DNA from 2 places in the Streptomyces sp. NPDC056580 genome. Region 1 is predicted to be linked to the other one. Evidence: predicted binding sites of a transcription regulator. Region 1 holds the regulator's gene; the other holds the start of a gene.
The links. Region 1 encodes HrcA, which represses chaperone genes, less so after heat shock. Its sites were predicted from a motif close to TTNGCACTCNGNNNNNCNGAGTGCNAA; they were not measured.
Positions count from the first base shown of each region.

Region 1 (6,874 bases):
GCGCGGGCGGCGGGGTTCGAGCACGTCAACCTGGACCTGATCTACGGCACCCCGGGGGAGAGCGACGACGACTGGCGGGCCTCGCTGGACGCGGCGATCGGCGCGGGCCCCGACCACGTCAGCGCGTACGCCCTGATCGTCGAGGAGGGCACCCAGCTCGCCCGCCGCATCCGCCGCGGCGAGGTCCCGATGACCGACGACGACGTCCACGCGGACCGCTACCTGATCGCGGAGGAGACGCTGACGGCCGCCGGCTTCGACTGGTACGAGGTCTCCAACTGGGCCACCTCCGAGTCCGGGCGCTGCCTGCACAACGAGCTGTACTGGCGGGGCGCCGACTGGTGGGGCGCGGGACCCGGGGCCCACTCGCACGTGGGCGGGGTGCGCTGGTGGAACGTCAAGCACCCGGGAGCGTACGCGGCGGCGCTGGCGGCGGGCCGGTCGCCGGGGGCCGGGCGGGAGCTGCTGTCGGACGAGGACCGGCGGGTGGAGCGCATCCTGCTGGAGCTGCGGCTGCGGGAGGGCGTTCCGCTGTCGCTCCTGAAGGAGGAGGGGCTGGCGGCTTCGCGTCGGGCGTTGGCGGACGGACTCCTGCAGGACGAGCCGTACGGGGAAGGCCGGGCCGTGCTGACGCTGCGCGGGCGCCTGCTGGCGGACGCGGTGGTACGGGACCTGGTGGACTGACGGTCCCCGGCCCGGCTACGCGGGGACGGCCCCCGGCCCCGTTACGCGGGGACGGTCCCTGCCCCGCTACGCGGTGACGAAGTCGATCAGCTCCTCGACCCGCCCCAGCAGCTCCGGCTCCAGGTCCCTGTAGGACCGCACCCGGGACAGGATCCGCTGCCAGGCCGCGCCCGTGTTCTCCGGCCAGCCCAGGGCCCGGCAGACGCCCGTCTTCCAGTCCTGGCCGCGCGGGACGCGGGGCCAGGCCCGGATGCCCAGCGAGGCCGGTTTCACCGCCTCCCAGACGTCGATGTACGGGTGGCCGACGACCAGCGCGTGCTCGCTCGTCACCGACTCGGCGATGCGCCACTCCTTGCTGCCCGGCACCAGGTGGTCCACCAGGACGCCGAGGCGCGCGTCCGGGCCCGGCGCGAACTCCGCGACGATCGACGGCAGGTCGTCCACGCCCTCCAGGTACTCCACCACCACGCCCTCGATGCGCAGGTCGTCGCCCCACACCTTCTCGACCAGCTCGGCGTCGTGACGGCCCTCGACGTAGATGCGGCCGGCGCGGGCCACGCGCGCGCGTGCGCCGGGAACGGCCACCGAACCGGACGCCGTGCGGGTGGGCCGCGCCGGCCCCGACGGCGGCCGGACCAGGGTCACCGCCCTGCCCTCCAACAGGAATCCGCGCGGCTCCAGCGGGAACACCCGGTGCTTGCCGAAGCGGTCCTCCAGCGTCACGGTGCCCGCCTCGCAGCGGATCACCGCCCCGCAGAACCCGGTGCCGGGCTCCTCCACCACCAGGCCCGGCTCCGCCGCGACCTCCGGCACGGGCCGGGGCTTCTTCCAGGACGGGGTCAGATCGGCGGAGTACTGGCGCATTCGGATGACGATAGGAGAACCGGCGGCTCTGTGCTCATGACACGCCGAAACGCGCCGCCAGCACGTCTCGCTGGCGCCGCACGAAGTCCGCGTCCACCACCGCTCCGTGACCGGGTACGTACAGCGCGTCCTCGCCGCCCAGGGACAGCAGACGGTCGAGCGCGTCCGGCCAGCGGCCCGGCACCGCGTCCGGGCCCGCCTGCGGTTCGCCCGACTCCTCCACCAGGTCGCCGCAGAAGACGACCTCCGGGGCGCCCGGCACCAGCACCGCCAGATCGTGGGCCGTGTGGCCGGGACCCACGTTGGCCAGCAGCGCCTGCCGCCCGTCGCCGAGGTCGAGCGTCCACTCCCCGGAGACCAGGTGCCGGGGCGGCGCCAGCGCGTCCACCGCCTCGTCGGCGTCCGCGGGCGGCAGGCCGTTCCTGACCGCGTCCAGGCGCAGCTCCTCGCGCTCGTGCGTCAGCGCCGCGTCCGCGCCCACCGCCGCGTACACCTCGGCCCCGGCCAGGGCGGCCGCGCCGAAGACGTGGTCGAAATGGGGGTGGGTGAGCGCGAGATGGGTCACACGGTGGCCCGCGAGCCGCTGGGCTTGCTCCCGCAGCCGCGTGCCCTCGGCGAGGCTCGACCCGGCGTCCACCATCAGCGCCGTACCCGCCCCGAGCACCAGGCCCGAGGTGCAGTCCCAGCCGGGCAGCCGGCACCGGCCGACCCCGTCGGCCAGCCGCTCCCATCCCAGCTCTTCCCAAGTCACGGTCATGACGCGACGCTAACGGCAGGACGGGGTGCGGCGGGACCGACCTTGCCCAGTGAGTACCCCACGGCCGTACACTGGCCGGGGAACGCTGGCACTCGGACACGCAGAGTGCCAGGGGGACGACCCGAAAGGCCGCGGAAGACATGCTGGAGGTGCGCGCGGATGCTGAGTGAACGCAGACTTCAGGTGCTGCGCGCCATCGTCCAGGACTACGTGGGCACCGAGGAGCCGGTCGGCTCCAAGGCGCTCACCGAACGGCACAGCCTCGGTGTGTCCCCGGCGACCGTGCGCAACGACATGGCCGCCCTCGAGGAAGAGGGCTACATCGCCCAGCCGCACACCAGCGCCGGCCGTATCCCCACCGACAAGGGGTACCGGCTGTTCGTGGACAAGCTCGCGGGCGTCAAGCCGATGAGCGGGCCCGAGCGGCGGGCGATCCAGAACTTCCTGGAGGGCGCCGTCGACCTCGACGACGTCGTCGCGCGCACGGTGCGGCTGCTCGCGCAGCTCACCCGGCAGGTCGCCGTCGTGCAGTACCCGTCCCTGACCCGCTCCACCGTGCGGCACGTGGAACTCCTCTCGCTCGCCCCCGCGCGCGTGATGCTCGTGCTGATCACGGACACCGGCCGGGTCGAGCAGCGGATGGTGGACTGCCCGGCGCCGTTCGGGGAGACGGCCCTCGCGGACCTCAGGGCAAGGCTCAACAGCCGGGTCGCGGGCCGCCGGTTCACCGACGTGCCGCGCCTGGTCGAGGACCTTCCGGAGGCCTTCGAGCCCGAGGATCGCGGTACGGTCTCCACAGTGCTCTCCACACTGCTGGAGACACTGGTCGAGGAGAACGAGGAGCGGCTGATGATCGGCGGCACCGCCAATCTCACCCGCTTCGGACATGACTTTCCCCTCATGATCCGGCCCGTCCTGGAGGCCCTCGAGGAGCAGGTCGTGCTTCTCAAGCTCCTCGGCGAGGCGAAGGATCCGGGCGTGATGGTGCGCATCGGGCACGAGAACGCCCACGAGGGACTCAACTCCACGTCCGTCGTGTCGGTCGGCTACGGTTCGGGCGGCGAGGCGGTTGCCAAGCTCGGCGTGGTCGGACCGACCCGCATGGACTACCCGGGAACGATGGGAGCGGTACGCGCAGTGGCACGGTACGTCGGACAGATCCTGGCGGAGTCGTAAGTGGCCACGGACTACTACGCCGTTCTCGGCGTGCGCCGCGACGCGTCGCAGGATGAGATCAAGAAGGCGTTCCGGCGGCTCGCGCGCGAGCTGCACCCGGACGTCAACCCCGACCCGAAGACCCAGGAGCGGTTCAAGGAGATCAACGCCGCTTACGAGGTGCTGTCGGACCCGCAGAAGAAGCAGGTCTACGACCTCGGCGGCGATCCGCTCTCGCAGGCGGGCGGCGGCGGCGCGGGCGGCTTCGGCGCCGGCGGCTTCGGCAACTTCTCCGACATCATGGACGCGTTCTTCGGCACGGCGTCGCAGCGCGGGCCCCGCTCGCGCACCCGGCGCGGCCAGGACGCGATGATCCGGATCGACGTCGAGCTGGACGAGGCGGCCTTCGGCACGACCAAGGACATCCAGGTCGACACCGCGGTCGTCTGCAACACCTGCAACGGCGAGGGCGCGGCCCCGGGCACGACCGCCCAGACGTGTGACATGTGCCGCGGCCGCGGCGAGGTGTCGCAGGTCACCCGGTCCTTCCTGGGCCAGGTCATGACCTCCCGCCCCTGCCCCCAGTGCCAGGGCTTCGGCACGGTCGTGCCGACCCCGTGCCCGGAGTGCGCGGGCGACGGCCGGGTGCGCTCGCGCCGCACCCTCACCGTCAAGATCCCGGCCGGTGTCGACAACGGCACCCGGATCCAGCTCGCCGGCGAGGGCGAGGTCGGCCCCGGCGGCGGTCCGGCCGGCGACCTCTACGTCGAGATCCACGAGCTGCCGCACCAGACCTTCCAGCGGCGCGGCGACGACCTGCACTGCACGGTCACCATCCCGATGACCGCGGCGGCCCTCGGCACCAAGGTCCCGCTGGAGACGCTGGACGGCATGGAGGAGGTCGACATCCGCCCGGGCACCCAGTCCGGCCAGTCGATCCCGCTGCACAACCGGGGCGTCACGCATCTGCGCGGCGGCGGCCGGGGCGACCTGATCGTCCACGTCGAGGTCACCACCCCGACCAAGCTGGACCCCGAGCAGGAGAGGGTGCTGCGCGAGCTGGCGAAGCTGCGCGGCGAGGAGCGGCCCCAGGGGCAGTTCCAGCCGGGTCAGCAAGGCCTCTTCTCACGGCTGAAGGACGCGTTCAACGGGCGCTGAGGGCTCCGCCCCTTGTCCGGGTGCCGAGGGCTCCGCCCCTCGCGCTGAGGGCAAGGGGCCCCGCCGCTCGGACCCCGCCAGGGAGCTCCGCCCCGGACCCTGCCCTTCGCGCACCCGCCACCCGGCTCGGGGGCCGGTGGAAAGTGGCATGTGCCAGGGAGGAAGACCCGATTCGGAGCTCCCCCCAGGACGTGACAACATGCGGGCATGTCCTCCGCGCTGACCGATCTCTTCCCCCGGCCGATCGTGCAGGCTCCGATGGCGGGCGGGGTTTCCGTGCCCGAGCTCGCGGCGGCCGTGTCCGAGGCGGGCGGGCTCGGGTTCCTCGCCGCCGGGTACAAGACCGCCGACGGCATGTACCAGGAGATCAAGCAGCTCCGCGGGCTCACCGGACGGCCCTTCGGCGTGAACCTCTTCGTGCCGCAGTCCGAGTACCCCGGTGCGGGCAACGGCTCCGCCGCAGCGGCCGGCGCCGCGCCCCTCGACGCGGGCGCCGTCGAGATCTACACCCACCAGCTCGCCGGTGAGGCCGCCTGGTACGAGACCGAGCTGGGCGACCCGGACAGCGGCCGGGACGACGGCTACGACGCCAAGCTCGCCGTACTGCTCGACAACCCGGTGCCGGTGGTCTCGTTCCACTTCGGGGTCCCCGACCGCGAGGTCATCGACTCCCTGCGCCGCGCCGGCACGTTCACGCTGGTCGCCGCCACCACCCCGGAGGAGGCGCGCGCGGTCGAGCGGGCCGGGGCGGACGCGGTGATCGCGCAGGGCGTGGAGGCAGGCGGACACCAGGGCACCCACCGGGACGTCCCCGAGAACGACGGCTCCGGGCTCGGACTGCTGTCACTGCTCGCGCTGGTCCGCGAGGCGGTGCGCATACCGGTCGTCGCCGCCGGCGGCATCATGCGCGGCGGCCAGATCGCCGCCGTCCTCGCCGCGGGCGCGAGCGCCGCCCAGCTCGGCACCGCGTTCCTCGCCACCCCGGAGTCCGGCGCCCCCGACCTGTACAAGCAGGCCCTGACCAACCCCCTGTTCGCGCGCACCGAACTGACCCGCGCCTTCTCCGGCCGCCCGGCGCGCGGCCTGGTCAACCGCTTCCTGCGCGAGCACGGCCCCTACGCCCCCGCCGCCTACCCCGAGGTCCACCATGTGACGGCGCCGCTGCGCAGGGCCGCCGCCAAGGCCGGCGACGCGCAGGGCATGGCGCTGTGGGCGGGCCAGGGCCACCGGCTGGCCCGGGAGCTGCCGGCCGGGCAGCTCGTGGAGGTGCTGGCCGCCGAACTCGCCGAGGCCCGGACAGCGTTGTCGGCCGGAGGTGACGCGCGATGACCGCCCCCGTGTTCGTCGTCGGGCACTTCGAGGCCGGGGACGGCGGTCACTACGTCCTGGACGGCCCCGAGGGACGCCATGCCGTCTCCGTGAAGCGGCTCCAGGCCGGCGAGGAGGTCGTGCTCACCGACGGCGCCGGCCGGTACGCGGTGTGCGAGGTGACCGGCACCGAGGGCAAGGACCGGCTGATCGTCCGCATGGGCACGGTGGCCGAGGAACCCGAACCGGCCCCGCGCATCACCGTCGTCCAGGCCCTGCCCAAGGGCGACCGGGGCGAACTCGCCGTCGAGACCATGACCGAGGTCGGCGTCGACGCGATCGTGCCCTGGCAGGCCGCCCGCTGCATCACCCAGTGGCGGGGCGACCGCGGGCTGAAGGCCCTCGGCAAGTGGCGGGCCACCGCCCGCGAGGCCGGCAAGCAGTCCCGCCGCCTGCGCTTCCCCGAGGTCGCGGACACGGCGACGACCAGACAGGTCGCCGCCCTCCTCGCCGCGGCCGACTTCGCCGCCGTGCTCCACTCCGACTTCGAGCACGACAGCGCCCCCCTCGCCACCGCCGAACTCCCCGCGCGGGGCGAGATCGTGCTGGTCGTGGGACCCGAAGGAGGCGTGGCCCGCGACGAGCTGGCCCTCTTCGAGGAGGCGGGCGCCAAGCCGTACGTGCTGGGGCCCACGGTGATGCGCACGTCCACCGCCGGCACCGCCGCCGCGGCCCTGCTGCTGGGCCGCACCGGCCGCTGGTCCTGACCGCTGGGGGAACACCGTGGAACTCGCTCAAGTCCGGCTCCTCGTCACCGACTTCGCCGCCTGTTACCGCTTCTACGGCGAAGTCCTCGGTCTCAGGCCGCAGTCCGGCACCGGCGAGGGACCGTACGAGAAGTTCAGGCCGCACGCCGGCTCCGCCGGGATCGCGCTGCAGGACCGCGCC
Region 1 is NZ_JBHTVE010000002.1:212,057-218,930, forward strand. It holds gene hemW (radical SAM family heme chaperone HemW) at 1-684, shown strand, start outside; gene ACFQ9Z_RS04660 (DUF3097 domain-containing protein) at 751-1,548, opposite strand; gene ACFQ9Z_RS04665 (MBL fold metallo-hydrolase) at 1,583-2,305, opposite strand; gene hrcA (heat-inducible transcriptional repressor HrcA) at 2,465-3,481, shown strand; gene dnaJ (molecular chaperone DnaJ) at 3,482-4,618, shown strand; gene ACFQ9Z_RS04680 (nitronate monooxygenase) at 4,826-5,947, shown strand; gene ACFQ9Z_RS04685 (16S rRNA (uracil(1498)-N(3))-methyltransferase) at 5,944-6,693, shown strand; gene ACFQ9Z_RS04690 (VOC family protein) at 6,710-6,874, shown strand, end outside.

Region 2 (6,874 bases), on a different contig from region 1:
CGGGCCGCCCGGCGCTCGGAGTACCAGAGCGGCGGCCGGGCGCAGGCGGATGCGGCGCCCGCCGCCGGGTCCTCCCGGTACGGCGTGCGCGCCGACCGCCCCCAGCCCCAGCAGCGGTGGCTGCCGGAGGCGTGGAACGGGCGGGAGTGGCAGCTGTGCGGGACGCCCCGGCGGGACCGGCGGGAGGCCGAGGCGTACCTCGCCGCCCAGCGGCGCGGCTCCCGGCCGGCGATGGCCTACCGGCTGGTGCACGAGTTCACCGACTACGAGGTGCTGCGGGTGTGGGGGACGCCCGTCCAGGTCGACATCGAGCCGATGGGCAACCTGTAGGCGTCCCCGGGACCACGCCTCAGCTCAGGGACTGCAGCGCGGCCGCGTCGTACGGCTTCAGCTCGTCGAAGCGGTCGCCGAGCACCTTGGCCGCCCACTCGGGGTCCTGCAGCAGGGCGCGGCCGACGGCCACCATGTCGAACTCCTCGGCCTCCAGGCGGTCGAGGAGGTTGTCGATGCCCTTGACCGGGGAGCCCTCGCCCTGGAAGGCGTTGATGAAGTCGCCGTCGAGGCCGACCGAGCCGACGGTGATGACCGGCTTGCCGGTGAGCTTCTTCGTCCAGCCCGCGAGGTTCAGGTCGGAGCCCTCGAACTCGGGGAGCCAGTAGCGGCGGGTGGAGGCGTGGAAGACGTCGACGCCCGCGGCGGCCAGCGGGGCGAGGATCGCCTCCAGCTCCTCGGGGGTCTCGGCGAGGCGGGCGTCGTAGGCCTCCTGCTTCCACTGGGAGAAGCGGAAGATGACCGGGAAGTCCGGGGAGACCGCTGCGCGGACGGCCGCCACGATCTGCGCGGCGAAGGTGGTGCGGGCGACCGGGTCGCCGCCGTAGGCGTCGGTGCGGCGGTTGGTGCCCTCCCACAGGAACTGGTCGAGCAGGTAGCCGTGGGCGCCGTGGATCTCCACGCCGTCGAAGCCGATGCGCTCGGCGTCGGCCGCCGCCTGGGCGAAGGCGCCGATGACGGCGTCGATGTCGTCCTGGGTCATGGGCGTGGCGTCCTCGGTGCCGTCCACGCGCAGCCCGGAGGGGCCGTGGGAAGGGGCGTCCGGGTGGGGGTTCTGGCCCTGCTTGCGGACGGTGCCGATGTGCCAGAGCTGCGGCACGATGGTGCCGCCCGCCTGGTGCACGGCCTCGGCGACCTTCGCCCAGCCGGCGAGCTGCTCCTCGCCGTGGAACCGGGGCACCCGGCTGCTGCCGCCTGCGGACTCGTGGCCGACGTAGGTGCCCTCGGTGACGATCAGGCCGACGCCGGCGGCGGCGCGCCGGGCGTAGTAGGAGACCACGTCCTCGCCGGGGACGCCGCCGGGGGAGAACATCCGGGTCATCGGCGCCATCACGATGCGGTTGGGGACGGTCAGACCGCCCAGGGTGATGGGGCGGGAGAGGATCTGGGCCGCGCGGGAGGCGGGGGGCGGCGTGACGGTCACGTGGGGACTCCTCGGTGACGACTCGGTTGACCGATTGGTATGTGCGCACGCATTGTTGCAGCTCCTTAAGGAACCTCCCAGAGGCGGTGGCGCATTCCGCCGGCGGCCGAGCGGAGCTGTGATCCAGGACACGCCCGAGGGCGGCATCCCCTGCCTGTGGCAGGGGATGCCGCCCTCGGAAAGGACAGGCCGATCCGCGCGGGATCAGAAGTCCATGTCACCGCCCGGCATGCCGCCCGGAGCGGCCGCGGCGGCCTTCTCCGGCTTGTCGGCGATGACGGCCTCGGTGGTGAGGAACAGCGCGGCGATGGAGGCGGCGTTCTGCAGCGCGGAACGCGTCACCTTCGCCGGGTCGATGATGCCCTCGGCGATCATGTCGACGTACTCACCGGTCGCGGCGTTCAGGCCGTGGCCGACGGTCAGGTTGCGGACCTTCTCCACGACGACGCCGCCCTCGAGACCACCGTTGACGGCGATCTGCTTGAGCGGGGCCTCCAGGGCGAGCTTCACGGCGTTGGCGCCGGTCGCCTCGTCACCCTCGAGCTCCAGCTTCTCGAAGACCTGGGAGGCCTGCAGCAGGGCCACGCCACCACCGGCGACGATGCCCTCCTCGACGGCCGCCTTGGCGTTGCGCACGGCGTCCTCGATGCGGTGCTTGCGCTCCTTGAGCTCCACCTCGGTGGCGGCGCCGGCCTTGATGACCGCGACACCGCCGGCGAGCTTCGCCAGGCGCTCCTGCAGCTTCTCGCGGTCGTAGTCCGAGTCGCTGTTCTCGATCTCGGCGCGGATCTGGTTCACGCGGCCCTGCACCTGCTCCGAGGAGCCGGCACCGTCCACGATGGTGGTCTCGTCCTTGGTGACGACGACCTTGCGGGCGCGGCCCAGGAGGTCCAGGGTCGCGTTCTCCAGCTTGAGGCCGACCTCCTCGGAGATGACCTCGCCGCCCGTGAGGATGGCGATGTCGCCGAGCATGGCCTTGCGGCGGTCGCCGAAGCCCGGGGCCTTGACGGCGACGGACTTGAAGGTGCCGCGGATCTTGTTGACCACCAGGGTCGACAGGGCCTCGCCCTCGACGTCCTCGGCGATGATCAGCAGCGGCTTGCCCGACTGCATGACCTTCTCCAGGAGCGGGAGCAGGTCCTTGACCGAGGAGATCTTGGAGTTGGCGATGAGGATGTACGGGTCCTCGAGCACCGCCTCCATGCGCTCCATGTCGGTCGCGAAGTAGGCGGAGATGTAGCCCTTGTCGAAGCGCATGCCCTCGGTGAGCTCGAGCTCCAGGCCGAAGGTGTTGCTCTCCTCGACGGTGATGACGCCTTCCTTGCCGACCTTGTCCATGGCCTCGGCGATGAGCTCGCCGATCTGGGTGTCGGCGGCGGAGATGGACGCGGTGGAGGCGATCTGCTCCTTGGTCTCGACGTCCTTCGCCTGCTCCAGCAGGGCGGCGGAGACGGCCTCGACGGCCTTCTCGATACCGCGCTTCAGAGCCATCGGGTTGGCGCCGGCGGCCACGTTGCGCAGGCCCTCGCGGACCAGCGCCTGGGCGAGCACGGTCGCGGTGGTCGTACCGTCGCCGGCGACGTCGTCCGTCTTCTTGGCGACTTCCTTGACCAGCTCGGCGCCGATCTTCTCGTACGGGTCCTCGAGCTCGATCTCCTTGGCGATGGAGACACCATCGTTGGTGATCGTGGGGGCGCCCCACTTCTTCTCGAGGACGACGTTGCGGCCCTTGGGGCCGAGCGTCACCTTGACGGCGTCCGCGAGCTGGTTCATGCCGCGCTCGAGGCCGCGCCGCGCCTCCTCGTCGAACGCGATGATCTTGGCCATGTGAAGTGGTCCCTCCAGGACTGGGGGTGATTCCTTCGGACCGCGCCCGCGCCCGCGACGGACGGCTCGCCGGCCGCGTGGTTCCTTGCCCCACTTGGCCTGCGGGCCTCACCGACCCGGTCCTCACTGTCACTCTCACCTTCAGAGTGCTAACGCCAATGATTAGCACTCGGCATGGTCGAGTGCAAGCGCCTTCGGGGTTGCGGGGCACTGTCGGCCCCCGCGAACAAGGGGGCGCGCGCGGCCCGGACGCGCGGGCGCCCCCCGCCCCGGCGCGCGCGAGGGCGCGCCGGGCACGGCGAAGGGCCCGCACCCTGTGCGAGGTGCGGGCCCTTCGTGCAAGAAACGTTCAGGCGCTGAGGCGAACCATGTCGGCCTGCGGGCCCTTCTGGCCCTGCGAGATCTCGAACTCCACCCGCTGGCCCTCTTCCAGGGTGCGGTAGCCGTCCATCTGAATGGCGCTGTAGTGGACGAATACGTCCGCACCACCGTCGACCGCGATGAAGCCGTACCCCTTCTCCGCGTTGAACCACTTGACGGTGCCCTGAGCCATGCCTAACTCCCCTATTACTGGCCCTTGCACAGATCCGCACTTCGCGGACCCGGGTCAGACCTCACCCCCCATTGGCCGGGGGCGTGCGCCGGAACGCGTCGACCGCCGCTGAATGTATCTGCCCAACTGCCGTCTGCAACAGGTCAATCGGACGAGAAATATGGACGCGAACGGTCCGGAATGTAGCGTGAATTCGCCCGAATTCAGGGCAAGTCGGGCCCCATAAAATACGCAAAAGCCGCAGAGAGAGCCCGCACTTTGGCTGCTTCTTGTCGGGTGCACCGCGGCGAATCCAAGGTTCCCGGCCCACGATCCGGGGGCAGGTTCCCCAACTCTACCGTGCTCAATCACACTGAATGGCCCCCTCCGTTTCTCTCACGGTGGAGGCCATTCAATGAACGATCGGCAACTGGGGTTACCGAAGGTAATGATCGGGCATTCGGTCAGCCGCCGGCGACGGCCGGAATGATCGAGACGCCGGCGCCGTCCGGCGTGGCGGTCTGCAGGCCCTGCTCGAAACGGACATCGTCGTCGTTGACGTACACGTTGACGAAGCGGCGCAGCTTGCCCTGGTCGTCCAGCACCCGGGCGGCGATCCCGGTGTGGTTCTCCTCCAGGCTCTCGATGACCTCGGCGAGGGTCGCGCCCTCGGCCGCGACCTCGGCCTGCCCGCCGGTGTAGGTGCGCAGGATGGTGGGGATGCGAACGGTCACGCTCATGCGAGGCCAGCCTCTCGGAAGGAGTCCAGGTTCGGGCGGATGGTGGCGGTGAGGCCGGTGCCGGCCACCGCGTCCAGGGTCTTGAGGCCGTCGCCGGTGTTGAGGACGACGGTGGTCTTCGCCGGGTCCAGGAGCCCGTCCTTGAGCAGCTTGCGGGTGACGCCGACGGTCACGCCGCCCGCCGTCTCCGCGAAGATGCCCTCGGTGCGGGCCAGCAGCTTGATGGCGTCCACGACCTCCTCGTCCGTCACGTCCTCCACCGCTCCGCCGGTGCGGCGCGCGATGTCCAGGACGTACGGCCCGTCGGCCGGGTTGCCGATGGCCAGGGACTTGGCGATGGTGTTCGGCTTCTGCGGCCGCACGACGTCGTGGCCCGCCTTGTACGCGGTCGACACCGGCGAGCAGCCCTCGGCCTGGGCGCCGAAGATCTTGTACGGACGGTCCTCGACCAGGCCCAGCTCGATCAGCTCCCGCAGACCCTTGTCGATCTTGGTGAGCTGGGAGCCGGAGGCGATCGGGACCACGATCTGGTCCGGCAGCCGCCAGCCGAGCTGCTCGCAGATCTCGTACGCCAGCGTCTTGGAGCCCTCGGCGTAGTACGGCCGCAGGTTGACGTTGACGAAGCCCCAGCCCTCGCCGGCCGGGTCGCCGATCAGCTCGGAGCAGAAGCGGTTCACGTCGTCGTAGTTGCCCTCGATGCCGACGAGTTCGCCGCCGTAGACCGCGGCCATGACGACCTTGCCCTGCTCCAGGTCGTGCGGGATGAACACGCAGGAGCGGAAGCCGGCCCGGGCGGCGGCGGCGCCGACGGCGCCGGCCAGGTTGCCGGTGGAGGAGCAGGACAGGGTGGTGAAGCCGAAGGCGCGCGCGGCCTCCAGGGCCTGGGCGACGACACGGTCCTTGAAGGAGTGCGTCGGGTTGCCGGAGTCGTCCTTCACGTACAGGCCGCCGCTGACGCCCAGCTCGCGGGCCAGGTTGTCGGCCTTGACGAGCTTGGTCCAGCCCGGGTTGATGTTGGGCTTGTCGGCCACGTCGGCGGGGACGGGCAGCAGGGGCGCGTAGCGCCAGATGTTCGCGGGGCCCGCTTCGATGCGCCGGCGCAGCTCTTCGGCGTCGTAGCCGGAGAAGTCGTATGCGATCTCCAGCGGGCCGAAACACTCCTCGCACGCGAAGACAGGTCCGAGGGGTACCCGGTGGCCGCACTCGCGACAGCTCAGGGCAGCGGCGGGGCCGAGGTCGACGGCGGGATTGCTGGTGCTTGCAACTGTCTGCACAGCCATGGAGGCGAGGCCCTTTCTCCTCATCTTCCTCACGACGCATCTCGCCGTGAGACGGATTTGGCACCTTCCCTGGCCGGGAGCCTCGCGATGACGAGTGCGGCTCAGGGGGGTTGCCGGGGCTTCATCGGGCCGTGTCCCTCTGCCCCTCTGGATGAGCGGTATTCGGTTGTGAACGCCGGGCGACCCCCGACATGCGATGGTCATCGGCGTTGTTCAAGACTGTAACCGACGGCCGGGACAGTTGAGATAGTCGTCCGAACCGCGAGATGCATCACTCCCGTCAGGTGTGATCACGAAAGTGAGGAGCCGCAGACCGTGCTGGAAGAAGTCGAGCGCTGGCTGGCCACCCGCTCCTGGTCCGTGGCCGACCGTCCGCTGCACGGAGTCCTGGCCGCCAAGCAGCGCACCGGACTGTCCGTCTCCGTCGTCCTGCCCGCGCTCAACGAGGAGGAGACGGTCGGCGAGATAGTCGCCGCCGTCCGCCGGGACCTCATGCGCCGGGCCCCGCTGGTCGACGAACTGGTCGTCGTCGACTCCGGCTCCACCGACCGCACCGCCCAGGTCGCCTCCGCGGCCGGCGCCCGGGTGGTGCACCGCGACGCCCTCCTGCCGCGCATACCGGCCGTCCCCGGCAAGGGCGAGGTGCTGTGGCGCTCGCTGCTGGCGACGAGCGGGGACATCGTCTGCTTCGTCGACGCCGACCTGCGGGAGTTCTCCTCGGACTTCGTGCTCGGCATCGTCGGCCCGCTGCTCACCGACCCGGACGTCGACCTGGTCAAGGCGATGTACGACCGCCCGCTCGGGGGCGCCGCCGGGCAGGGCGGCCGGGTCACCGAGCTGATGGCCCGCCCGCTGCTGAACATGCACTGGCCGCAGCTCGCCGGTTTCGTGCAGCCGCTGGGCGGGGAGTACGCGGCCCGCCGCTCGCTGCTGGAGCAGCTTCCGTTCCCGGTGGGCTACGGGGTGGAGCTCGGCATGCTGGTGGACGCGCTGCACCTGGTGGGCCTGGACGCGCTGGCCC
Region 2 is NZ_JBHTVE010000014.1:127,070-133,943, forward strand. It holds gene ACFQ9Z_RS29025 (hypothetical protein) at 1-330, shown strand, start outside; gene ACFQ9Z_RS29030 (NADH:flavin oxidoreductase) at 350-1,474, opposite strand; gene groL (chaperonin GroEL) at 1,679-3,301, opposite strand; gene ACFQ9Z_RS29040 (cold-shock protein) at 3,651-3,854, opposite strand; gene ACFQ9Z_RS29045 (ubiquitin-like small modifier protein 1) at 4,298-4,573, opposite strand; gene thrC (threonine synthase) at 4,570-5,853, opposite strand; SAM riboswitch class I at 5,871-6,011, opposite strand; gene ACFQ9Z_RS29055 (glucosyl-3-phosphoglycerate synthase) at 6,169-6,874, shown strand, end outside.
Region 2: the regulator HrcA is predicted to act here: its motif matches at 3,464-3,490, upstream of groL (chaperonin GroEL).